Regions from separate parts of the Starkeya nomas genome, predicted to be linked through region 1. Evidence: riboswitches for the same ligand, from Rfam matches in the RefSeq annotation. Region 1 holds a riboswitch; the other holds the start of a gene.
The links. A riboswitch is a leader RNA that binds a small molecule or an ion and turns the genes downstream of it on or off. The one in region 1 is predicted to bind cobalamin.
Positions count from the first base shown of each region.

Region 1 (12,030 bases):
GCGCGCAGGGCACCTCGCAGATCCTCACCTATGGCTGCTATCTCGGCGCCCGGCTGCGCCCCATCCCCTACACCTGCCCCAAGCAGATGAGCGTGAGCTTCGACGACCTCGGCATCGAGGCGCAGATCGTCAACAACTACGAGATCGGCGTGCGCGGCAGCCTCGGCCGCTTCCGGGGCAGCCTCGCCGGCTACTACTCGACCTCGGACGAGGGCGTGAACTTCGTCGCCTCCACCAACACCATCGGCCAGTCGAAGGAGATCACCTACGGCGTCGAGTTCACCGGCGAATACGAGGTCACCAGCAATCTGGCGCTCGGCACCAACCTCGCCTGGCGCGAGGGCGAGTGGGACTCGGACGGCGACGGCACGATCGACGCGTGGCTGCCCAACAACCGCATCGCCACGCCGTTCCGCGGCACCGTGTACGGGAACTACCGCTTCGACACAGGGACGGTGGTCCGTCTCGAAGTGGAGTTCTGGAGCGGGCGCGACCGCTTCGACGGCACCGAGACCTTCGAGATCGACGGCGGCGCCACGCTGAACGCTGCCCTCGCCCATCCCTTCGCCGGCGGCACGCTCTATGTCTCGGTCGACAACCTGCTCGACGAGACCTATGCGAACCCCTCGGCGAGCGCCACCCGCAGCTACGACGTCTATGGCTGGGGCCGCACCATCACGGTCGGCTTCTCGAAGACCTTCTGACCGATGGTCTCGCTCGACATCGAGGCGGGGGACCTCGCCGTGCTCCGCTTCCACCAGCCCTACGCCGCCGACGACGAGCGCGCCTATCTCGCCGCGCTGGAGCGACTGGCGCTGATGGCGCACCCCTTTGTGCTGCTGGCGATTTTCGGCGGCGGCCCCGCCCTGTCGCGCGAGGGCGAGAAGGGGCAGGCTCTGTGGTTCAAGCGCACCCGCGCACAGATGGAGGAGCGCTGCCGCGCCTGCGCGATGGTACGGCCGGGCGCCACCGAGGAGAGCGCGGTGATGTTCCGCCGGCTGTGGTCGTTCCCTTTCCTCGCCTCGCCGGATGAAGCGACGGCGCGGGATTTCGTGGAGCGGCACCGGCCCTCACGCACGACGCAGCCGGAGACACATCCCCTATGAGCGGGGAACTCGCAGAGGCCCGCCCCCTGCCCGGCGAGGCCGGGACGCCGCCCATCGGCCGGCTGCGCCTGTTCATCGTGCTGGCGGGGCTCTATCTCGCCCAGTCGATCCCCAGCTACCTGCTGGTGGCCGCTATCCCGCCGATCATGCGCGAGCAGGGCGTCTCGCGCACCGCCATCGGGCTGCTGTCGGTGCTGATGCTGCCGCTGGTGCTGAAATTCCTCTGGGCCTCCCGGGTCGACCGGCTGCGCCCAATCGCCCGCGCCCATCGTGCCGGCTGGATCCTCATCACCCAGACCGGCACGGTGTTCGCCATCGGGCTGCTCGCCTTCATCGAGCCGACGGACACGGGCGCGTTCCTCGCCATCGGCTTCGTCATCTCGCTGCTGGTCTCGACGCAGGACATCGCCACGGACGGCTACGCCACCCGCCAGCTCGCGGTGCGCGACCGGCCCTTCGGCAATGCCATACAGGGCGGCGCGGTGGCCTTCGGCGTCGTCATCGGCGGCACGCTCAGCCTCGTCATCTACCATCACCTCGGCTGGCGGCCGATGATCTGGACCATGTCCGCGCTCTCGCTGCTCCCCCTCGCCGCCGCCTTCGCCATGCGGGAGAGCGACGATGTCGCGCCGGGAGGGCCGCGCCCGTCGCTCAAGGCGTTCTGGGCCCGGCCGGAGGCGCGCGAGATCCTGATCGTCGCGCTGGTCTACCGGGCGAGCGAGGGCTTCGTGAAGGCGATGGAGGGCCCCTATCTCGTCGACCGCGGCGTGCCGCTCGACATCGTCGGCTATCTCTCGGGCGGCGCGGCGGCGACTGCCGGGCTCGTCGGCTCCGGCCTCGCGGCGGTGCTGTTGCTGCGCCTGGGGACCCCGGGCGTGCTCACGCTGCTGGGCGGGCTGCGCACGGTGTGCTTCGCCCTGTTCGCGCTCCACGCCTTCGATCTGGTGACCGGCTGGCCGACCCTGTTCGGAGCCGCCGCCTTCCAGACGCTGATCCGCTACATGGAGATCGTCGCACTCTACAGCCTGTTCATGGCGGTGGCATCGAAGGACCAGCCGGGCACCGACTTCACCGTGCTCGCCTGCGCCCAGCTGGTGGTCTACCTCGTCGGCTCGAGCCTCGCCGGCATCATCGCCGACCGCATCGGTTACGGCGCGCTGTTCGCCCTGTCGGCGGCACTCTCGCTGGCCGCCGTCCTGTTCACGCGCCGCCAGCTCGACGCCGGACAGGCGGCGCGTCCCGCCTCCTGAGCCGCCGACGACGCCTCAGAGCTCCGCCCCTTCGCTTGTCCTTGCCGGCATGGAAGCCGCGGGCTTCGGCGATGCGCTCCCCTGCGTGATCAGGCGCGAGCTGCGCTGGTCGCGCGTATGAATCCATAGCCAGCTCAGGGCAACGCTCAGACGGTTGCGGACGCCGATCAGGAAGTAGATGTGGGCGAGACCCCATATCCACCATGCGAGGGCGCCGCGGAGTTTGATCCGCCCGAAGTCGATCACCGCCAGCCGCTTGCCGATGGTGGCGAGGCTGCCGGCATGCTGGTAGCGGAACGGCGAGCTCCCGGACTGCCCGGCAAGCCGGGCGCGGATGGTCTGCGCGACATGCCCGCCCTGCTGCTTCGCCGCCGGGGCGATGCCGGGAACGGGCGAACCGTCGGGCGCGACGACGGCGGCGGTATCACCGATGACGAAGATCTCCGGGTTGCCCGGCGCCGTGAGGTCCGCCTCCACCTGCACGCGCCCGGCGCGGTCTGCGGCGACGCCGAGCCACTCCGCCGCCGGGGAAGCCTGAACGCCAGCGGCCCAGATGATGGTGGCGGCGGGCACGGTCTTTCCGCCATAGACAACGCCGTTCGCCGTGCATTCGGTGACGGGGCTGCCCAGCTCGACCTCGACGCCGAGCTTTTCGAGCGAACGCTGGGCATAGGTGGACAGGTCCTCCGTAAAGGCCGCCAGCACGCGCGGGCCGCCCTCGATGAGCACGACGCGCGCCTCCCGCGTGTCGATGCTGCGGAACTCGTCCACGAGTGTCATGTGCGCCAGCTCGGCGATGGTCCCCGCCAGTTCGACCCCGGTGGGGCCGGCGCCGATGATGACGAAGGTCAGCAGGGCCTTGCGGCGGGCCGGATCGGCCTCGCGCTCTGCGCGCTCGAACGCCAGCAGGATGCGCCGCCGGATGGTGGTGGCGTCCTCCAGCGTCTTCAGGCCCGGCGCGAAGGACTCCCAGTCGTCATGGCCGAAATAGGCGTGGCGCGCGCCGGTCGCGATAACCAGCGTGTCGTAGGACAGGAAGGAACCGTCATCGAGCAGCACCCGGCGCGCCTGCTTGTCCACGCCCGCGACCGTCGCCAGCAGGGTCGTGACCTCGCGGCGGCGGCGCAGCAGGTGACGGATCGGCCAGGCGATCTCCGAGGTAGCGAGCGAGGCCGTCGCCACCTGATAGAGCAGTGGCTGGAACAGATGATGGTTGCGCCGGTCGATCAGGGTGATGCGCAGCGGCGCGCCCGCCAGCCGGTGGACCGCCTCGAGCCCGCCGAAGCCTGCACCGACGACAACGAGGTGATGGCGGCTGTCCTCAGCGTGCGTCGCCGACATGGCAGGCTCCTTTCCGACTCCAGGTACCGTGGCCGAACGCCGGCCACGTTCGACCCGCCGGCGTCAAACGACAAGATCGACCGCGACGGATGGTTTCGATATGCGGACATAAAGATGTCCTTATATCATTCATTGACATCCGGCCGCCGCCGGCTCATCTTCGCAGCGTCGTGGTTCTCCGGCCTCAACCGGAGCCAAGAGGGAAGCCGGTGCGCCTTCGGGCAAGGCCGGCGCTGCCCCCGCAACTGTAAGCGGCGAGCCGACGTCCATTTCGCGTCACTGAGGCATCCTGCCTCGGGAAGGCCGGACGAAGGCGACGACCCGCGAGCCAGGAGACCTGCCACGGCACCATAGTCGTCCCTGGGCGGGGTGTCCCGGTGGTGCGTTCGCGCGTCCGCCGGCTCATCGCGCCGGCCCGCACGCGCCTATGCGTCCGCTCGGCCTTTGCCCCCATTTTCATGGGGTTAGCCGATGAACTTCCCATACTCGTCCGGCACGGTGCCGGTTTCCACCCTCGGCACGCCGCGGATCGGTCCGCGCCGTGAACTCAAGGCCGCGCTCGAAGACTACTGGGCGGGCCGGAGCGGCGCGCAGACGCTGCTCGACTCCGCCGCGCGCCTGCGCGCCGCTAACTGGGCGCGGCAGAAGGCGCTCGGCGTGACCAACATCCCGTCGAACGACTTCTCGCTCTACGACCACGTGCTCGACACCGCCGTGATGGTCGGTGCCATCCCCAAGGCCTATGGCTGGTCCGGCGGGCCAGTTTCGCTCGATACCTATTTCGCCATGGCGCGCGGCAGCCAGGGCGCTGCCGGAGCCTGCGCGCACGGGCATGACCATGGCCAGGAGCACGGGCACGGGGTGCCGGCGCTGGAAATGACCAAGTGGTTCGACACCAACTACCACTACATGGTGCCGGAATTCTCCGCCGGGCAGCGCTTCACCCTCGCCTCCACCAAGCCGGTCGACGAGTATCGCGAGGCGAAGGCCCTCGGCTACCAGACGCGGCCGGTGCTGCTCGGCCCCGTCACCTTCCTCAAGCTCGGCAAGGCGAAGGATCCCGGCCTCGACCCGCTGAGCCTGCTCGGCGACCTGCTGCCGGTCTATGTCGAGGTGCTGCGCCGGCTGGCGGCCTCCGGGGCGGAATGGGTGCAGATGGACGAGCCCTGCCTCGTGCTCGACCTCGACGAGCCGACGCGCGCCGCCCTGCGCGAGGCTTACGGCTTCTTCGCCCACGCGCTGCCGAGGCTGAAGATCATACTCACCGCCTATTTCGGCGAGCTGGGCGACAATCTCGACACGGCGCTGGCGCTTCCGGTCGCCGGGCTGCACCTCGATCTCGCCCGCGCGCCGGAGCAGTTGCGGCCGGTGTCGGAAAAGGCGCGGGCCGGGCTGGTGCTCTCCCTCGGCGTCATCGACGGACGCAACGTCTGGCGCGCCGACCTGCCGAAGCTGCTCGACGCGCTGGAGCCGGTGGTGCGCCGGCGTGGTACCGATCATGTGGAGATCGCCCCCTCCTGCTCGCTGCTGCACGTCCCCATCGATCTCGAACGCGAGATCGAGCTCGACCCGGACGTGAAGAGCTGGCTCGCCTTCGCCGTGCAGAAGATGGACGAGCTGACCACCCTCGCCACCGCGCTGGCCGGCGGGCGCGAGGTGGTGCTTAGCAAGCTCATGGCGTCGGGCGCGGCCGCCGATGCGCGCCGGGCCTCGGCCAAGGTGCACAGCTCCGCCGTGGCGGCCCGCCTCGCCGCAGTGACGCCCAACATGACTCAGCGCCGGAGCCCCTTCCCCGTTCGGGCGGAAGCCCAGCACCACCGGCTCCGCCTGCCGCCGTTCCCGACCACGACGATCGGCTCCTTCCCGCAGACGGCCGAGGTGCGCAAGGCGCGCGCCGCGCACGGCAAGGGCGAACTGGGCGACGCCGCCTACGAGGCCTTCCTCAAGCAGGAGACGGCGGCGGCGATCCGCTGGCAGGACGAGATCGGCCTCGACGTGCTCGTTCACGGCGAGTTCGAGCGCAACGACATGGTGCAGTATTTCGGCGAGCAGCTCTCGGGCTTCGCCTTCACCCGGCACGGCTGGGTGCAGAGCTACGGCTCGCGCTATGTGCGCCCGCCCATCCTGTTCGGCGACGTGGCGCGGCCGGCGCCGATGACGGTGGAATGGTGGAAGTTCGCCCAGTCGGTCACGCACAAGCCGATGAAGGGCATGCTCACCGGGCCGGTCACGATCCTCAACTGGTCCTTCGTGCGCGACGACGTTCCGCGCAGCCTTGCCTGCCGGCAGATCGCCCTCGCCATTCGCGACGAGGTGGCGGACCTGGAGAAGGCCGGCGCCGCGATGATCCAGATCGACGAGGCGGCGATCCGCGAGGGGCTGCCGCTGCGCCGCGCCGACTGGGACGCCTATCTCGGCTGGGCGGTCGAGAGCTTCCGCCTCTGCGCCTCCGGCGTCGCCGACGCGACGCAGATCCACACCCACATGTGCTACTCGGAGTTCAACGACATCATCGCCGCCATCGCCGCGATGGACGCGGACGTCATCTCCATCGAGACCTCGCGCTCGAAGATGGAACTGCTCGAGGCGTTCGTGAGCTACCGCTACCCGAACGAGATCGGGCCCGGCGTGTACGACATCCACTCCCCGCGCGTGCCGAGCGTGGAGGAGATGGAGGAACTCCTCGTCAGGGCGACGCAGCGCCTGCGGCCGGAGCAGGTCTGGGTCAATCCCGACTGCGGCCTGAAGACCCGCAAATGGGAGGAAGTGCGCCCGGCACTGGTCAACATGGTGGAAGCCGCCCGGCGCCTGCGCCCCGGTACGGCGCGGGCGGCGGAATGACCGGACGCGCGAGCCCGGGAGAAACGCGTCTCGTCGACATCGTCTTCCCGGGCGCCACCAACCATCACGGCACGCTGTTCGGCGGCGCCGCGCTCGCGCATATGGACCGGGTCGCCTTCATCGCGGCGGCCCGGCATGCGCGCGCCGACTTCGTCACGGCCTCCTGCGAGCGGATCGACTTCGTCGCGCCGGCACGGCTCGGCGAGATCGTCGAGCTGACCGGGAGGGTGGCGCGGGTCGGGCGGCGCTCGCTCAGCGTCGAGGTCGAGCTCGTCTCCGAGGCGCCGCTGACCGGCGAGCGGCGGCGCTGCACGCGCGGGACCTTGGACATGGTCGCGGTCGGTACGCCCGCGCCCATGCCGCCACCGCCCCCACCGGCGCCGGAAGAACCCGGCGTGCTGCGCATGGCCGATCTGGTCATGCCCGAGCAGACCAGCCACTACGGCAGCCTCCATGGCGGCAGCGCCCTCGCGACGATGGGCAAGGCGGCCTTCGTGGTGGCGACGCGCCACGCCCGCCGGGCGGTGGTGATGGCTTCCTCCCGGCGTGTCGACTTCCGCCACGAGATCACACCCGGCGACGTGGCCGAGGTCGAGGCCCGGCTCGCCAGCACCGGCCGCAGCTCGATGACGGTGGCCGTCCGCCTGTGGTCCGAAAGCCTCGCGACCGGCGAGCGCCATCTCTGCGGCACCGGCGAATTCGTCATGGTGGCGGTGGATGCCGACCACCGGCCGGTCGCCGTCGCGTCCTGACGAAACGCGGCATTATGACGGCTGGCGGGGTCACTCTCCGGTGTCCCCGCCAGCTTCCCAAGCTTGATCGATCTCCCCTCCCGTGCAAATGATATAATGTATCAATATGCAAGTGGAGCGCGCATAAATGTCCGACTCTCGCCTTCCGGTAACGGTGCTTTCCGGCTTCCTCGGCGCGGGCAAGACCACCCTGCTGAACCATGTCCTCGCCAATCGAGAGGGCCTGCGCGTCGCGGTCATCGTCAACGACATGTCCGAGGTGAACATCGACGCCGAACTCGTGCGCTCGGGCGGCGCCAACCTTTCGCTCACGCAGGAGAAGCTGGTCGAAATGACCAATGGCTGCATCTGCTGCACCCTGCGCGACGATCTGCTGGCCGAAGTGCGCCGCCTCGCCGGCGAGGGCCGCTTCGACTATCTGCTGATCGAATCCACCGGCATCGCCGAGCCTCTGCCCGTCGCCGCGACCTTCGAGTTCCGCGACGAGGAAGGCTTCTCCCTCTCCGACGTCTCCCGGCTCGACACGATGGTGACGGTGGTCGACGCGGCGAACCTGCTGCGGGACTTCGGCAGCCGCGACTTCCTGCGCGACCGCGGCGAGACGGCAGGCGAGGATGACGAGCGCACGCTGGTCGACCTGCTCACCGACCAGATCGAGTTCGCCGACGTCATCGTGCTCAACAAGGTGTCCGACGTCGCGCCCGCCCGCCGCAGCGAGGTGCGGGCGGTGGTGAAGGCGCTCAACCCTGACGCGCTCATCATCGAGACCGACCAGGCGAATGTCCCGCTGAGGGACATCCTCGGCACCGGGCGCTTCGATTTCGAGCAGGCGCACGAGCACCCGACCTGGTTCAAGGAGCTGAACGGCTTCCGCGACCATGTGCCGGAGACCGAGGAATATGGCGTCTCCAGCTTCGTCTACCGCGCCCGCCGGCCCTTCCACCCGGAGAAGTTCAACGCCTTCCTCGCCCGCACATGGCCGGGGCTGGTGCGGGCCAAGGGGCTGTTCTGGCTGGCGACGCGCCCGCGCCGGGTGGGCGAGATGTCGCTGGCCGGCGCCATCTGCCGCACCGGCTCGATCGGCCAATGGTGGGCGGCCATTCCCACCGAGCACTGGCCGACCCAGCCCGACTGGCGGAGCTGGCTGCGCGCGCATTGGACGCCGGGCTATGGCGACCGGCGACAGGAACTCGTCTTCATCGGCGTGAACATGGATGAGGCGGAGATCCGCGCCGCGCTGGACGAGTGCCTCGTCGGCCCGCTGAGGCCGACGCTGTTCGATCCCGAAACGCTGAAGCACCTGCCGGATCCGTTCCCCTCCTGGGAGCGCGTTCCGGCGTGAACCGAAGCCGGCGGCGCGCACGGAGCGCCGCCGGTTATCCTCGAAAGCGCAGCCCCGCTCAGTCCCAGGCTAGCGCGCCGCCGTTCTGGTACTCGATGACGCGCGTCTCGAAAAAGTTCTTCTCCTTCTTCAGGTCCATCGCCTCGCTCATCCACGGGAACGGGTTGTCCGCCTCCGCGAAGACCGGCGCGAGACCGAGCTGGGCGCAGCGGCGATTGGCGATGAAGTGCATGTATTCCTCGCACAGAGCCGCGTTCAGCCCGAGGAAGCCGCGCGGCATGGTATCCCGGCCATAGGCGGCCTCCAGCTCGGCGGCGTCCTTGAGCATGCCGCGCACCTCGTCCTGGAAGTCCTTCGTCCAGAGATGCGGATTCTCGGCCTTGATCTGGTTGATCACGTCGATGCCGAAGTTAAGGTGGATGCTCTCGTCGCGCAGGATGTACTGGTACTGCTCGGCGATGCCGACCATCTTGTTGCGCCGGCCGAGCGAGAGGATCTGCGCGAAGCCGGTGTAGAACCACATACCCTCGAACACGACGTAGAAAGCGACGAGGTCGCGCAGGAATTGCTGGTCGGCCTCGGGCGTGCCCGTGTGGAAGGCCGGGTCGTCGAGGCTCTGCGTGTGCCTGAGCGCCCAGGCCGCCTTGTCGGTGATCGAGGGCACCTCGCGGTACATGTTGAACAGTTCGCCCTCATCGAGGCCGAGACTTTCGACGATGTACTGGAAGGTGTGCGTGTGCACAGCCTCCTCGAAGGCCTGCCGCAGCAGATATTGCCGGCATTCCGGATTGGTGAGGTGGCGATAGATCGCCAGCACGATGTTGTTGGCCACCAAGCTTTCCGAGGCGGCGAAGAAGCCGAGATTGCGCTTGAGCATGCGCCGCTCGTCCTCTGTCAGCCCGTCTTTCGACTTCCACAGAGCGATGTCGGCCTGCATGGAGACTTCGGTCGGCATCCAGTGATTGTTGCAGCCGGAGAGGTATTTCTCCCACGCCCATTTGTATTTGAGCGGAAGGAGCTGGTTCACGTCGGCGCGGGCGTTGATCATCCGCTTCTCGTCGACGGTCACGCGGGCTGCACCGCGCTCGATGGCGCCAAGGCCGGTGGCGTCACCGGCTGGCGGCGCGAAGGCGGGGTGGATGGGTGCGGCAGCGGACCTGCTATCGGACCAGTCGAGCATGGAGTGAATTCCTCAAGAGTGCCGTCATGGCCGGGCTTGGCCCGGCCATCCACGACTTCTGTTGCGCTGGAAGGGCGTGGATGCCCGGCCCAAGGCCGGGCATGACGTCGTGATGAAACGGGAGTTGCCTACTGGCAGGCTTCGCATTCGGGATCGTTGATCGAGCACGCCTTGCCGAGGACGATTTCCGGCACGGCGATGGGAACGGCGGCGAGCACGGCGGAGACCGCGTTCAGCTTGCCGTCCGTGCCCTTCAGCGTCGATTTCTCGACATGGGTGGCCGAGCGCGAGCGCAGGTAATAGGTCGTCTTCAGCCCGCGCCTCCATGCGAGGCGATAGGTCTCGTCGAGCTTGCGACCCGAGGGATTGGCGACGTAGAGATTCAGCGACTGCGCCTGATCGATCCATTTCTGCCGGCGCGACGCCGCTTCGATCAGCCAGGCGGCATCGATCTCGAAGGCGGTGGCATAAAGCGCCTTGAGGTCGTCCGGGATGCGGTCGATCTGGCCAACGCTGCCGTCGTAATATTTAAGATCGGAGACCATCACCTCGTCCCACAGGCCGCGGGCCTTCAGGTCGCGCACCAGCGCGGCGTTCACCACCGTGAAGTCGCCAGACATGTTCGATTTGACGAAGAGATTCTGGTAGGCGGGCTCGATCGACTGCGACACGCCGCAGATGTTGGAGATGGTGGCGGTGGGCGCGATGGCCATGCAGTTGGAGTTGCGCATGCCGGAGGCCTTCACCCGCGTATGCAGGCTCTCCCAGTCGAGCGTCGCAGAGCGGTCGAACTCCGCGCCGCCGCGCGCCTGCGCCAGCAGTTCCACGCTGTCGATGGGCAGCACGCCCTGCGACCAGAGGGAGCCCTCGAAGCTCGGATAGCGCCCACGTTCGGCAGCAAGGTCCACCGAGGCGGAGATCGCGTGGAAGCTCACCGCCTCCATGCTCTCGTCGGCGAAACGCACCGCATCATCGGAGGCGTAGGGAATGCGCAGCGCCTGCAGCGCGTCCTGAAAGCCCATGATGCCGAGGCCGACCGGCCGGTGCTTCAGGTTCGAGCGGCGGGCCTCAGGGATGGTGTAGAAATTGATGTCGATGACGTTATCGAGCATGCGCATCGCCGTCGCGACCGTGCAGGCGAGACGTGCATGGTCGAGGCCGTCCCTGGTGACGTGGGCCAGCAGGTTGACCGAGCCGAGATTGCACACCGCCACTTCGTCGTTCGACGTGTTCAGGGTGATCTCGGTGCACAGGTTGGACGAATGCACCACGCCGGCATGCCGCTGCGGCGAGCGGATGTTGCAGGGGTCCTTGAACGTCACCCACGGATGGCCGGTCTCGAACAGCATGGTCAGCATGCGCCGCCACAGATCGAGCGCGCGCACGGTGCGGAACACCTTCATGCCGCCCTGTGCCGCCTTCGCCTCGTAGGCTTCGTAGGCGTCCCGGAAGGCCGGGCCGTAGAGGTCGTGCAGCTCCGGCGTCTCGTCGGGCGAGAACAGCGTCCACGAACCATCCGCCTCGACCCGCTGCATGAACAGGTCCGGCACCCAGTTGGCGGTGTTCATGTCATGGGTGCGGCGACGGTCGTCGCCGGTATTCTTGCGCAGATCGAGGAACTCCTCGATGTCGATGTGCCAGGTCTCGAGATAGGCGCAGACGGCACCCTTGCGCTTGCCGCCCTGATTGACGGCGATGGCGGTGTCGTTGGCGACCTTGAGGAACGGCACCACGCCCTGGCTCTCGCCGTTGGTGCCCTTGATATGGGCCCCGAGCCCGCGCACGCGGGTCCAGTCATTGCCGAGCCCGCCGGAATATTTGGCCAGCAGGGCGTTGTCCTTGATCGACTTGAAGATGCCGTCGAGATCATCCGGCACGGTGGTGAGGAAGCAGGAGGAGAGCTGCGGGCGCAGCGTGCCGGCATTGAACAGCGTCGGCGTCGAGGCCATGAAATCGAAGGAAGACAGCAGGCGATAGAACTCGATCGCCCGCGCCTCCCGGTCGACCTCGCGTAGAGCCAGCCCCATGGCGACGCGCATGAAGAAGGCCTGCGGCAGCTCGAAACGGGTGCCGCGCGCGTGCAAGAAATAGCGGTCGTAGAGGGTCTGCAGGCCGAGATAGTCGAACTGGAGATCGCGCTCGGGCAGCAGCGCGGCGGCGATCCGTTCCAGATCGAAGCGGCCGAGTTCCGGGTCGATCAGCTCTTCTTCGATACCGC
Region 1 covers NZ_CACSAS010000001.1:1,609,134-1,621,163, forward strand. Annotated here, with positions in the region: gene STARVERO_RS07760 (TonB-dependent receptor) at 1-704, shown strand, start outside; gene STARVERO_RS07765 (hypothetical protein) at 708-1,106, shown strand; gene STARVERO_RS07770 (MFS transporter) at 1,103-2,356, shown strand; gene STARVERO_RS07775 (NAD(P)/FAD-dependent oxidoreductase) at 2,372-3,697, opposite strand; cobalamin riboswitch at 3,852-4,056, shown strand; gene metE (5-methyltetrahydropteroyltriglutamate--homocysteine S-methyltransferase) at 4,169-6,538, shown strand; gene STARVERO_RS07785 (acyl-CoA thioesterase) at 6,535-7,290, shown strand; gene zigA (zinc metallochaperone GTPase ZigA) at 7,418-8,632, shown strand; gene STARVERO_RS07795 (ribonucleotide-diphosphate reductase subunit beta) at 8,691-9,812, opposite strand; gene STARVERO_RS07800 (ribonucleoside-diphosphate reductase subunit alpha) at 9,941-12,030, opposite strand, start outside.

Region 2 (12,030 bases), 580 kb from region 1:
CGATGGTGATGCCGAAGGGACGGGTGCCGACCTTGAGGGAGGTGGCGCGGGTGAGGCTCGTCGTGTCGATGAAACTCACCGCGTCGGAGTCCCGGTCGGCGGAGAGCAGAAGCGCGCCGTCGGGCGTCACCGCGAGGCCGGAGGGAGAGTCGCCCACCTTCACCTCGCCGACGATCCGCCCGGTGGCGGCCTCCACGGCGACGATGCGGTGCTGATACCAGTCGGCGACATAGGCCGGGCTGCCGGAGGGATGCACGGCGACTCCAAGAGGGCCGCCGCCGACATCCACGCGATGTTCTACCCGGCGGCCGGCTGCGTCGATGATGCTCAGCGCCTTGCCGTCGGGCGAGGTGACGAAGGCCCGCGCGCCGTCCGGCGTCACCGCAATGCCGGCCGGCTTGCCGGGGATCGGCAGGGTGGCGACCACCCTGCGCGTGTCGAGGTCGACGATGGAAAGCATCTCCGCCGGCTGCGAGGTGACGAAGGCCTCGTCAGCTTCGACGGGAATGGGGGGAAGAAGCAGTGCCGCGAACGCCCCCGCGACCGTCGCGTATGCCCGCAGACGCGCGATGACCGGGGTACACCCGGTCATCCGCTTCCTGCTCATAGCCGGTGCGGGCATGAGTGGTCAGTTGCTGGCTTCGATCTGCTTCTTCAGGTTTTCAAGCCCGGCCTTGTAGAGCCCGGTCACCGCGTTGATGGCGGCCTCGTCGTTCAGTTCCGGCGGCGGGTCGTTGTTGGGGTAGCCGCGATAGAACGCGCCGCGCCATTCGACCTCGGACTTCTTGCCGCCATCGGCCGGCGTCACGACCAGCCAGGACGAATAGTTGGTCACCGGCAGCACCTTCACGTCGACCTTCTCGATCCGGTACATGAGGGTCATCTTTTCCGGCTCGATCTTGGCGACCTCTTCCTCGACCGTCGCGCCGTTCTTCAGCGTGAGGATGCGCTTGGCGCCGGGCGCGTTGCCGCCGGTGCCCTCGGTCTTGGCGACGACGGGAATCCAGCCGCCGTCCTGGAAGTTGGAAAGGACGGTCCACACCTTCTCCGGCGGGGCGTTGATCTCGATCTTCTCGGAGACCTTCTGGCGGGTCGGGCCATGGGCGGAGGCCGTGCCGAGGGTGGCCAGCATCGAGGTGGCGGCCAGCGCCGCGGCGAACAGTTGGATCTTCATCGTTTCCATCCCGGAACAGGGTTCGTTGCGGGCTTTTCGTGCCCGTTGGCGGCCAGTCTAGGGACAGAATCGGCGTTCGTGAACTCTCTCCGGCGTGAAAAAGTTCCTGATCTTATTCTTTGAGATTCTTAAGAAAATTCTTTGAGAACCTTAAGAAAGGCGGCGCCGAAGGAATCCAGCTTGGCCGCGCCTACACCCTTGATGCCGGCGAGCTCGGAGCGGGTGCGCGGGTGCTCCACCGCCATCTCCTCCAGCGTGCGGTCGGCGAAAATCACATAGGCCGGCACGCCGCGCTCGGCGGCCAGTTCGCGGCGCAGCGCCTTGAGCTTGCCGAGCAGCGCCGCCTCGGCCGGCGCCAGCTCCGGTCCACCTTCCCCGCGCGCGAAGCGCTCCCGCCGCCGCTTGGCGGGCGCCGCGAGGGTGAAGGCGCGGGTGCCGTCGAGCACGGCGAGGCCGGTCTCGGCGAGGGTGAGGGCGCCGAAGCGGGTGGGGTCGGCATGCAGAGCGCCGGTCGCCACGAGCTGGCGCAGCAGCGCGCGCCATTCGGTCGCCGGCTTGTCGGCGCCGGCGCCGAAATCGGCCAGACGGTCATGGCCGCGTGCGCAGATCTGGTCGTTGCGCTGGCCGGTGACGACGCTCGCAATATAGGCCGCGCCGTAGCGCTCGCCGGTGGCGCGCACGAGCCGCAGCACGAGTTGGGCGTCCCGGCTGGCATCCACCACCTTGGGCGGGTCGCGGCAGACGTCGCAGGTGCCGCAGGCCTTCGCCCGCTCGCCGAAATAGCCGAGCAGAACGGCGCGCCGGCAGGTCACCGCCTCGCAGAAGCCGACCATGGCGTCGAGCCGGCGGGCCTCCACCATCTTGCGTTCGGGCGGGGAGGGCTCCTCGTCGAGGAAGCGGCGCCGGGTGGCGATGTCGCCCGCCGAATAGAGCAGCAGCGCCTCGGCGGGCTGGCCGTCGCGGCCGGCGCGGCCGATCTCCTGATAATAGGCTTCCAGCGTGCCGGGCGCGTCCGCGTGCAGCACGTAGCGTACGTCCGACTTGTCGATGCCCATGCCGAAGGCGACCGTCGCCACCATCACCACGCCGTCCTCGGCGAGGAAGACCTCCTGATTGGCGGCGCGCGCTTCCGGGCTCATGCCGGCATGGTAGGGCAGGGCACGGATGCCGGCGCCGGCCAGACGCTCGGCCGTCTCGTCCACCTTCTTGCGCGAGATGCGGTAGACGATGCCGGAGACGCCGTCGCGCGCCCGCACATAGCTTTCGATCTGCCGCGCAGGATCCTTCTTCGGCTCGATGCCGATGAAGATGTTCGGCCGGTCGAAGCCGGAGACGAAGACCCGCGCCTGCCCGCCGAACAGCCGCTCGACGATGTCGTCGCGCGTCGCCCGGTCGGCGGTGGCGGTCAGCGCGACGAGCGGCAGGCCGGGGAAGATCTCGCGCAGCCGGCCGAGCCCGAGATATTCGTTGCGGAAGGAATGGCCCCATTGCGAGATGCAGTGCGCCTCGTCCACCGCGACGAGGCCGAGCGGCAGGCGCGACAGCGCCGCCAGCATGCGCTCGGTCAGCAGCCGCTCGGGGGCGAGATAGAGCAGGCGGATCTCGCCCGCCGCGACACGGCGCCAGATGGCGACGTTCTCCTCGCGGGATTTTCCCGAGTGGATGGCCTCTGCCGCAACACCCTGCAGCTTCAGCGCGTTCACCTGGTCGTCCATCAGCGCGATGAGCGGCGAGACGACGATGGAGAGGCCGCCCAGCACCAGGGCGGGTAGCTGGTAGCACAGCGACTTGCCGGCGCCGGTCGGCATCACCGCGAGGGTCGGCACTCCGGCGAGGACAGAATCCACCACGTCCTGCTGGCCGGGGCGGAAGCGGTCGAAGCCGAACACTTCGGCGAGCCGCGCGCGCTTGGCTTCCTCGACGTCGGGCGGCAGGATGCCGTGCGATGAGGTGAGCGGGATGTTCATGCGGCGGGCGTCGTCCGGTTGATGGCGCGGGAAGCCGCGCGAAGGGTCTTGATGGCGGGCGCATGGGCGGAAATGGTGGTCCCGCGCATCCGCCGGATTCGCGAGCTTTCCTGAGAATCACTTCCGATGGCGCTCGAACTCACCCTTGGTTTAACGCTGGCGGCGCTGCTGTGCGAGGCTGCGTTCGGCTATCCGAACATTCTCGTGCGTTTCCTCGGTCATCCCGTGATGTGGATCGGGCGGCTGATCGGCGCGCTGGACGGCACGATCAACCGCGATGGCGACCCGCCCGGCTGGCGGCGTGCCGCCGGGATCGCGGCGCTGGTGGTCATCATCGTGGCGAGCGGGGCGGCGGCGGGCTTCGCCCAGAAAATGCTTCTCTCGGTTCCGTTCGGGTTCCTCGGCGTCGCCCTGCTCGGCTCGACCCTGTTCGCCCAGCGCAGTCTCCACGATTTCGTGGGGCGCGTGGCCGACGGACTCGACGAGGGGCTGGAGGCCGGGCGGAAGGCGGTCTCGCACATCGTCGGGCGTGACCCGGAAAGGCTGGACGAGGCCGGCGTGTCGCGCGCGGCCATCGAGAGCCTCGCCGAGAATTTTTCCGACGGCATCGTCGCGCCGGCGCTGTGGATGGTGATCGGCGGGCTGCCGGGCGGGGCGATCTACAAGGCGGTGAACACGGCCGACAGCATGATCGGCCACCGCGACGCGCGGCATGGCGATTTCGGCTGGGCCTCGGCGCGGTTCGACGACCTGATCAACCTGCCGGCCTCGCGCCTTGCCGGCCTGCTGATCGTGGCGGGCGCGGTATTCGTGCGTGGGGCCTCTCCCAGCGGGGCCTGGCGGGCGATGCTGCGGGACGCGAAGAAGCACCGCTCGCCCAATGCCGGCTGGCCGGAGGCGGCGCTTGCCGGCGCGCTCGGTATCGGGCTAGCCGGGCCGCGCTACTATGGCGGTGCGCTCTCGGTGGACGGCGTGATGGGAGAGGGCGGCCGGCGCGCGTGCACGGCCGACGACATCCGCCGCGCGCTGAGGCTGTATCGCGCGGCCGACGCGGTGATGATCGGGCTGGTGGCGGCGCTGGCGCTGGTGGCCTGGAACTGGTGAGGCCGATTCCGGCCGGCGGGTGCTGGGCTATCCGCCGGCCAGTTCCATGAGCCGGTCGAGATCGACATGCAGCTCCAGATGCGCGGCGAGGGCATCCAGCGTCGCCTCGACGCCCTCCTCGTAGCGAAGATCGCTCGGCGCGGCGCCGAGCGTCGCCAGCCACAGCGCGCGCTGGCGTTCATCGGCGAACAGGCCGTGCGCATAGGTGCCGGTGATCCGGCCATCCGCCGAGACCGCGCCTTCCGGCCCCTCGCCGTTGATCTGCGCGAAAGGACGGGAGCGGCCGGGCCCTTCCGTCACGCCCATATGCATCTCATAGCCGGAGAAAGGCGCGCCGGAAGCCATGCCGGTGACGGCGACGAGGCGCTTCTCGCCGGCGAGCACCGTCTCGACGTCCAGCAGGCCGAGACCCGCGACCCTGCCGGGCGGTCCTTCGATGCCTTCGGGATCGGCGATGGAGCGGCCCAGCATCTGGTAGCCGCCGCACAGGCCCAGCACCCGCCCGCCACGCCGCGCATGGGCGGCAAGGTCGATGTCCCAGCCCTGCCGGCGGAAATCCTCGAGATCGGCAATGGTGGACTTCGAGCCGGGCAGGATGACGAGATCGGCATCGCCCGGCAGAGCCGTGCCGGGGCGGATGCGCAGTACCTCGACGGAGGGCTCCGCATCCAGCGGGTCGAGATCGTCGAAATTGGCGATGCGCGGCAGGAGCGGCACGGCGATGCGGATGTGGGCCTCCGGCTTGGCCTGCGCCGCGGCGTCGAGGCCGAGCGCGTCCTCGGCCGGCAGGCGGCGGGCATCGGGGAAGAAGGGGATGAGGCCCAGCGCTTCCCAGCCGGTGCGCCGGGTGATCTCCTCCATGCCGCTGGCGAACAGCGCCGGGTCGCCGCGGAAGCGGTTGACGAGGAAGCCGCGGATCATCGCCGCGTCCTCCGCCGGCAGCACCGCATGCGTGCCGACGAGGCTGGCGATGACGCCGCCCCGGTCGATGTCGCCGATCAGGATGACAGGCACATCGGCCGCGCGGCAAAATCCCATATTGGCGATGTCGCCGGCCCGCAGGTTGATCTCGGACGCCGAGCCGGCGCCCTCGACGAGCACGAGATCGGCTTCCGCACGGAGCTTTCCGTAGCTCTCCAGCACCGCTGCCATCAGCGAGGGCTTGAGCTTCTGGTACTCGCTCGCCTTCGCCGTGCCGCGCGCGCGGCCCTGCACCACGACCTGCGCGCCGATCTCGCTCTGTGGCTTCAGCAGCACCGGGTTCATGTGGACGGAAGGCGCTACGCGCGCTGCCCGCGCCTGCAGTGCCTGCGCGCGACCGATCTCGCCACCGTCAGCGGTGACGGCGGCGTTGTTGGACATGTTTTGCGGCTTGAAGGGGCGGACTTTCAGCCCGCGATTGGTGTAGGCGCGTGCGAGGCCGGCGACGATCAGCGACTTGCCGACATCCGAGCCGGTGCCCTGGAACATGAGGGCGCGCGGGGGGGCGGAAGGCGCGCGAGGGGCGTTCATCGCGCGCCCTCGCGCGGAAGAGGCGTCAGCCGTGACGGGTGCCCGGCTCGCGGTAGTCCCGCGCTTCCAGGTGATCGACGCGATACTGGAGATTGGCTTCGCGGATCATGCCGGGGATGAGGAACAGGTCGATGAGCTGGCCGATGCCCAGAAGGCCGACGGTGAGCAGCCACAGCGCGCCCGTCCAGTAGCGGCCGGCATAGAAACGGTGGATGCCGCATATGCCCACGAGGCAGAAGAACCAGAACAGATAGGCGACGGGAGCCGAGCGCATCGGTGCGCATCTCCATGACGAAACCACGCCGCAATATCCGGCGCCGCGCATGACATAGGAATGCCGCTGGGGAATTGCGAGATCGCACGGTGCAATTCCCCGGCTGTGCCGGTTCCGGGCGCGTGGGGGCCGCGCGCATCAGAATTCGATGCCCTTCTGCGCCTTCACCCCGGCTTTGAAGTGGTGCTTCACCAGCCCCATCTCGGTCACGAGGTCGGCGGCCTCGACCAGCGTCGGCTTGGCGTTGCGGCCGGTGACGACGACATGGAGGTCCGGCCGGCGGGCGGCGAGGACCGTCACCACCTCCTCGACGGGCAGGTAGTCATAGCGCAGCGCGATGTTCAGCTCGTCGAGGATCAGCAGGCCGAGGTTCTCGTCGGCCATCAGTTCCCGGGCCTTGTCCCAGGCGCGGCGGGCGGCGGCGATGTCGCGGGCGAGGTCCTGCGTCTCCCAGGTGAAGCCCTCGCCCATGGAGTGCCATTCCACGCGGTCGCCGAAAGCCGCAAGCGCATCGCGCTCCGCCGAATGCCAGGCGCCCTTGATGAACTGCACCACGCCGACTTTCCCGCCATGCCCGAGCACCCGCAGGGCGAGGCCGAAGGCGGCCGTGGACTTGCCCTTGCCGGCGCCGGTGTGGACAATCAGCAGGCCCTTCTCGGCGGTCTTCTCCGCGACTTCCGCGTCCTGAACCGCCTTGCGCTTCTCCATCTTGGCGCGATGGCGCGCGGCCTCTTCCGGGGAGATGTCGCTCATTCCGTCACCCCGATCCCTTCACGTTCATGGGCAGCCCGGCGACCATGAAGACCACGCGGTCCGCCCGCTGCGCAACCATCTGGTTGAGGCGGCCCTGCGCGTCGCGGAAACGGCGGGCCAGCGCGTTGTCCGGCACGATGCCGAGGCCGACCTCGTTGGAAACGACGATCACCGGGCCGCCATGCCCCGCCAGCGCCTCGACGAGTGCGGCGCTCTCGGCCGCGACGTCGCCGTCGGCCAGCATGCGGTTGGTCAGCCAGAGCGTGAGGCAGTCGACCAGCACCGGCCGCCCGGCGGGCAGGCCGTTCAGCGCGTCCGCAAGGTCGTGCGGGGCGTCGAGCGTGCGCCACTCCGCGCCGCGCCGCGAGCGGTGGAGCGCGATGCGCTCCACCATCTCGTCGTCATAGGCCTGCGCCGTCGCGATATAGGTCCACGGCGGCATGAGACGCTCGACGAGTTCCTCGGCGTGCCGGCTCTTGCCGGAGCGGGCGCCGCCGAGGACGAGGGTGAGCGCCACGGCTGAGGCGTCCGATCAGCCCGGAACGACCTGGCCGATCACCGCCGCGAAGCCGATGCCGGCCACCGCCGCGCCGGCGAGGCGCGGAGCGAGGGCCGAGGCAGCACGGCTGGCGACCAGGGCGACGCCGATCGACAGGGCGGACTGGATCAGGACGAGGCCCGCCAGATAGGCGTAGAGCGGCGTCGGCTCGGCGCCGACGATCGACTCGCCATAGGCGTAGCCGTGGAACAGGCCGGCGATAGCGAACAGCGCCGCCCACGCGCCCGTGGCCACGCGCTCGCCGCGCGCCAGCAGGAAACCGGCGAGAAGCACGCTCGCGGCGACGACCAGCTCGGCCGCCGGAAGGTTGACGAGCGAGAGGTGGACGCCGACGCCCACGGCGGATGCCGCGACGAAGACAATCGGCAGCCACAGCGGCATGCCGCCCAGCGCGGTGGCGACGCCCACCGCCACGAGGAAAGCGAGGTGGTCGGGACCGATCACCGGATGGGCGAGGCCGGAAATGAAGCCCTCGCCGAAGGTCGAGGGCATTTCGCCGCCCATGGCATGGTGGGCGAAGGCCGGGGACGAGGCGACGAGCGCGAGCGCGGCGGTCGGAAGGACGGCGGCGCGCCGAAGGATCGGGTTCATCGAGGCTCCTTGGCCCTTCTCGATGAAGGGCAAGTCATTGAAAAATAAGGTCAGGTGCCGGGCGTCGCGAGACGCGGCCGCAACCAGCCGGCGAGCCCGCCGAGGAGGGACCAGAAGACGAAGCTCGCTACGATGGTCGCAACCACGAAGCTGTGGTGTAGCGATTCCGGGATCGGGCTCTCGTGGCTCGCGGGCTGCGGCGCGCCGATGATCTGCGGCGCCACGATCAGCGCGACGCCGAGAATGGCGAGCATCGGGGTGCGGCCGAAGGCGATGAGGGCGAGGCCCGCCGCGGTGGCCGCGGCCGTGCCGACCCACCAAACCTGACGCGCCGCGAGGTCGGCCGCCGGCATGGCGGGCAGCTCCGGCGGCAGGCCGAGACCCGGTGCCAGCGTGAACACGGCGAAGCCCGCCAGACCCCAGATGACCCCCTGGCGCCAGCCGGTCAGCCCGCCGGCGAGCTCGCTGGCCGCGACCAGCAGCAGGCCGAAGCCGAAGCCCGTCAGCACCATGGCGAGCACGGTGTAGGCGTTGCGCTCGAAGCCGTCCGCCGGGCCCCATTCGTCGGCGTCGTGGCTGTGCTCGGCGGTGCCCGGCGCATGCTCGTGCGTCGCGGTTTCCGCAGGTGCCGGGGCTTCCGCCTCGCCGGAACCCTCGAAGGTTTCCGCCTGAAGGATCAGCGGAACGGTCGTGAAGATGTGGACGGCCGAGCCGACGAGGCCCGTGCCGATGCCCGCCAGCGCGGCGACGAACAGAATCGTCCTGAAAAGCGACATGATGCGTCCCCCGTAACGGTCAGTGGCAGGGGAAGGCGGTCGCGTGGCGGACGTCGTGCGTGGCGTTGTGCACGGCGCTGATGTGGGAGAAGCCCACGCCGCCCAGCACGAAGACGCCAAGCAGCGCCGCGAACGTGATCTGGATGGTGCGCGAGGCGATGGATTCGTGGGAAGCAGCCGCGCTGTGGCTGTTCTGGGTCGGCATGGTCGGCTCCTTTGACCCTCCACCCGAGGATCTGTGCGGGTTGCGTCGCCGGCCGGTCTCCTGGCTCGCGGGTCTCGGCCCTTCCCCGCCTTCCCGGCGCTGCCGCCAGTGGCTGTTGGAGAAGGGCTCGCCGCTTACAGTTGCGGGGGCAGCCGCGGATTCGGCGTCGACCTTGAAGGAAGGTTTCCGCCCCACCGCGTTCCCGTCTTGCGTCCCGTGCGCATCACGGGAACCGACGACTCCGGCGACTATAGTCCAGCCGCCGGCTACCGCAACCGGCTCGACCGCCGGTCGCGTTGACAATTCGCATGGGCACTCCTTTAGTGGCCCCGACCGTCGGTTCCTTCCTTCCGGGGAAGGACGAAGAGGGAATGCGGTGCGGAGGCCCGAAGGCGCTCCAATTCCGCGGCTGCCCCCGCAACTGTAAGCGGCGAGCCTCAGCCGGAAGCCACTGGGGAATTCTCCGGGAAGGCGGCGACGAGGCGACGACCCGCGAGCCAGGAGACCTGCCGGCGGTCCGGTCGTGCGTGCCGGCGGGGTGCCCGGCAGTCAGGCAGAGCCGCGCCTCCCGCGGCTTCGCGCGGAAATCCTTCCGCGACCGGCGCATCCCGCGAACGTTGGATTTTCGTGGAGACGCCGCATGAACACCGCCGCCCCGACCCCTCTCGACCGGGTGCCGTGCACCATCGTCACCGGCTTCCTCGGCTCCGGCAAGACGACGCTGATCCGCCACGTGCTGGAAACCGTGAAGGGCAAGCGGCTGGCGGTGATCGTCAACGAGTTCGGCGATGTCGGCATCGACGGTGAGATCCTTAGGGGATGCGGCATCGACACCTGCCCGGAGGAGAACATCGTCGAGCTGGCGAATGGCTGCATCTGCTGCACCGTGGCGGATGATTTCGTGCCCGCGCTCGACGCCATTCTCGCGCGCTCGCCCAGGGTCGACCACATCCTGATCGAGACCTCCGGCCTCGCGCTGCCCAAGCCGCTGGTGCAGGCCTTCCACTGGCCGGCGATCAGGAGCCGGGTGACGGTGGACGGCGTGGTCGCGGTGGTGGACGGCGCGGCGCTGGCGGACGGGCGCGTGGCGCATGACCATGACGCGCTCAGCCAGCAGCGCGCGGCGGATGCCTCGCTCGACCATGACGACCCGATCGAGGAAGTGTTCGACGACCAGATCGCCTGCGCCGACCTCGTGATCCTCACCAAGGCGGACCTGATCGATGCGGCCGGGCAGGCCAGGGCGCGGGCGGCGCTCGACGCCGAGCTGCCCAGGGGCGTGCGGGTGGTGAGCGTTACCGAAGGCCGGGTCGACCCCGTGGTGCTTATGGGGCTCGGCGTCGGCACGGAGAACGACATCGAGAACCGCAGGACCCATCACGACAATGAGGCCGAGCACGATCACGACGATTTCGACAGCTTCGTCGTCGAGGTCCCCGAGATCGCCGATCCGGCGGAGTTCGCCGCCCGCATCGCCCGCGCGGCGGAGGAAGCGGAAGTGTTGCGGGTGAAGGGTTTCCTGCCCGTCGCCGGCAAGCCGATGCGCCTGCTGGTGCAGGCGGTCGGCCCGCGCGTGGCGCATCATTTCGACCGCGCATGGGGCGCGGAACCGCGTGTGGGGCGGCTCGTCGCCATCGGCCTCAAGGGCCTCGATCGGGCGAAGGTGGAGGCCATCCTCGCCGGGGAACGGGAGGTCGCGTGATCGGGCGCCTCGCCCATGCGCGACGTCATGGCCGGACGTGTTCCGAAGTCGGCATTTGCCTACTTCTGTCTCTAGAGTGCGGAACTCGGGCTTGCCCGAGTTCCGGCCATCCACGTCTTTGGCCGATGAAGAAGTCGTGGATGCCCGGGCGATGCCCGGGCATGACGGCCTTCTGAGCGAGGCCGGCCATGCACATCCTCACCACCACCTCGAGCAGCCTCGACGATCTCGTCGAGCCGGTTGATCTCGGCCAGATGCCGGGGGAGGTGGTGGTCGTGTCCTTCGCCGACAGCGACCTGATGGGCCTCGCTTCGGCGCTGGCGCGGGCGCAGGATGCCGGCCTGCCGAGCCTGCGCCTCGCCAATCTGCGCGATCTCCGGCATCCGATGTCGGTCGATCTGTGGATCGACAGCGTGGCCGTTCATGCGCGGATCGTCGTCGTGCGCCTGCTCGGGGGGCTCGACTGGTGGCGCTACGGCGTCGACCGGCTGAGCGCCGAGGCAAGGGCGCGCGGCTTCGCGCTGGCCGTGCTGCCGGGCGAGGATCGCGACGATCCACGGCTCGCGGAGGCCTCGACGCTGCCGCCGGCGGAGCTGGAGGCGCTGCTCGGCTATTTCCGCGCCGGCGGGCCGGCGAACATGCGCGCGCTGCTGGAGCGGCTGGCCCTGCATGCCGGCCGTACCTTCGCCCCGACGCCTCCCGTGCCGGTGCCGCTGGCGGGTTTCCACGCCTGGGAAGGCGAGGGGGAGGCTGCGGGGCGGGCGGTTCCGGTCATCTTCTATCGCTCCATGGAACTGGCCGGGGACACCGCGCCGGTGGACGCGCTGTGCACCGCTCTCGCCGCCAAGGAATTGACGCCGAAGCCGATTTTCGTGGCGAGCCTGAAGGAGCCGACCTCCATCGCCTTCCTGAAGGAGGCGCTGGCCGCTCTCGATCCCGCCGCCATCGTCACGCTGACCGCCTTCGCCGCCGCCGATCCGGGCGAGGAAACCGTTCTCGACGCCGCCGGGGTGCCGGTCCTGCAGGCGGTCGTCGCCACCACCCGGCGCGAGGCCTGGGTGGAGGGCGTGCGCGGGCTGACCAGCGCCGACCTCGCCATGCATGTGGTGCTGCCCGAACTCGACGGGCGCGTGCTCGCCGGGGCCGTCTCGTTCAAGGCGCCGGACACGGCGGCGGCCGCCGTGCCGGGATTCGCCGGGCTGGTGAATCGGGCGGAATGCAACCGTATCGAGCAGGTAGCAAAACGCGTAGCAGCGCTGGTGCAACTCGGTGCTACGGAGCGCTACTCCCGGCGCGTCACCGTGCTGATGCCCGATTACGCCGGCGCCCCCGGCCGCACCGGCTGGGCGGTGGGGCTCGACGTGCCGGCGAGCGTGCTGGCGCTGATGGACGACCTCGCCGCCGCCGGCTACC
Region 2 covers NZ_CACSAS010000001.1:2,190,756-2,202,785, reverse strand. Annotated here, with positions in the region: gene STARVERO_RS10720 (YVTN family beta-propeller repeat protein) at 1-592, opposite strand, end outside; gene STARVERO_RS10715 (SRPBCC family protein) at 629-1,174, opposite strand; gene recQ (DNA helicase RecQ) at 1,303-3,141, opposite strand; gene cbiB (adenosylcobinamide-phosphate synthase CbiB) at 3,268-4,245, shown strand; gene STARVERO_RS10700 (cobyric acid synthase) at 4,273-5,757, opposite strand; gene STARVERO_RS10695 (TM2 domain-containing protein) at 5,783-6,031, opposite strand; gene cobO (cob(I)yrinic acid a,c-diamide adenosyltransferase) at 6,170-6,784, opposite strand; gene cobU (bifunctional adenosylcobinamide kinase/adenosylcobinamide-phosphate guanylyltransferase) at 6,789-7,301, opposite strand; gene STARVERO_RS10680 (HupE/UreJ family protein) at 7,317-7,934, opposite strand; gene STARVERO_RS10675 (CbtA family protein) at 7,985-8,710, opposite strand; gene STARVERO_RS10670 (CbtB domain-containing protein) at 8,730-8,915, opposite strand; cobalamin riboswitch at 8,949-9,167, opposite strand; cobalamin riboswitch at 9,236-9,443, shown strand; gene cobW (cobalamin biosynthesis protein CobW) at 9,556-10,617, shown strand; gene cobN (cobaltochelatase subunit CobN) at 10,806-12,030, shown strand, end outside.
Region 2: linked by a shared signal. The riboswitch ahead of STARVERO_RS10670 (CbtB domain-containing protein) and the one ahead of metE (5-methyltetrahydropteroyltriglutamate--homocysteine S-methyltransferase) in region 1 are both predicted to bind cobalamin.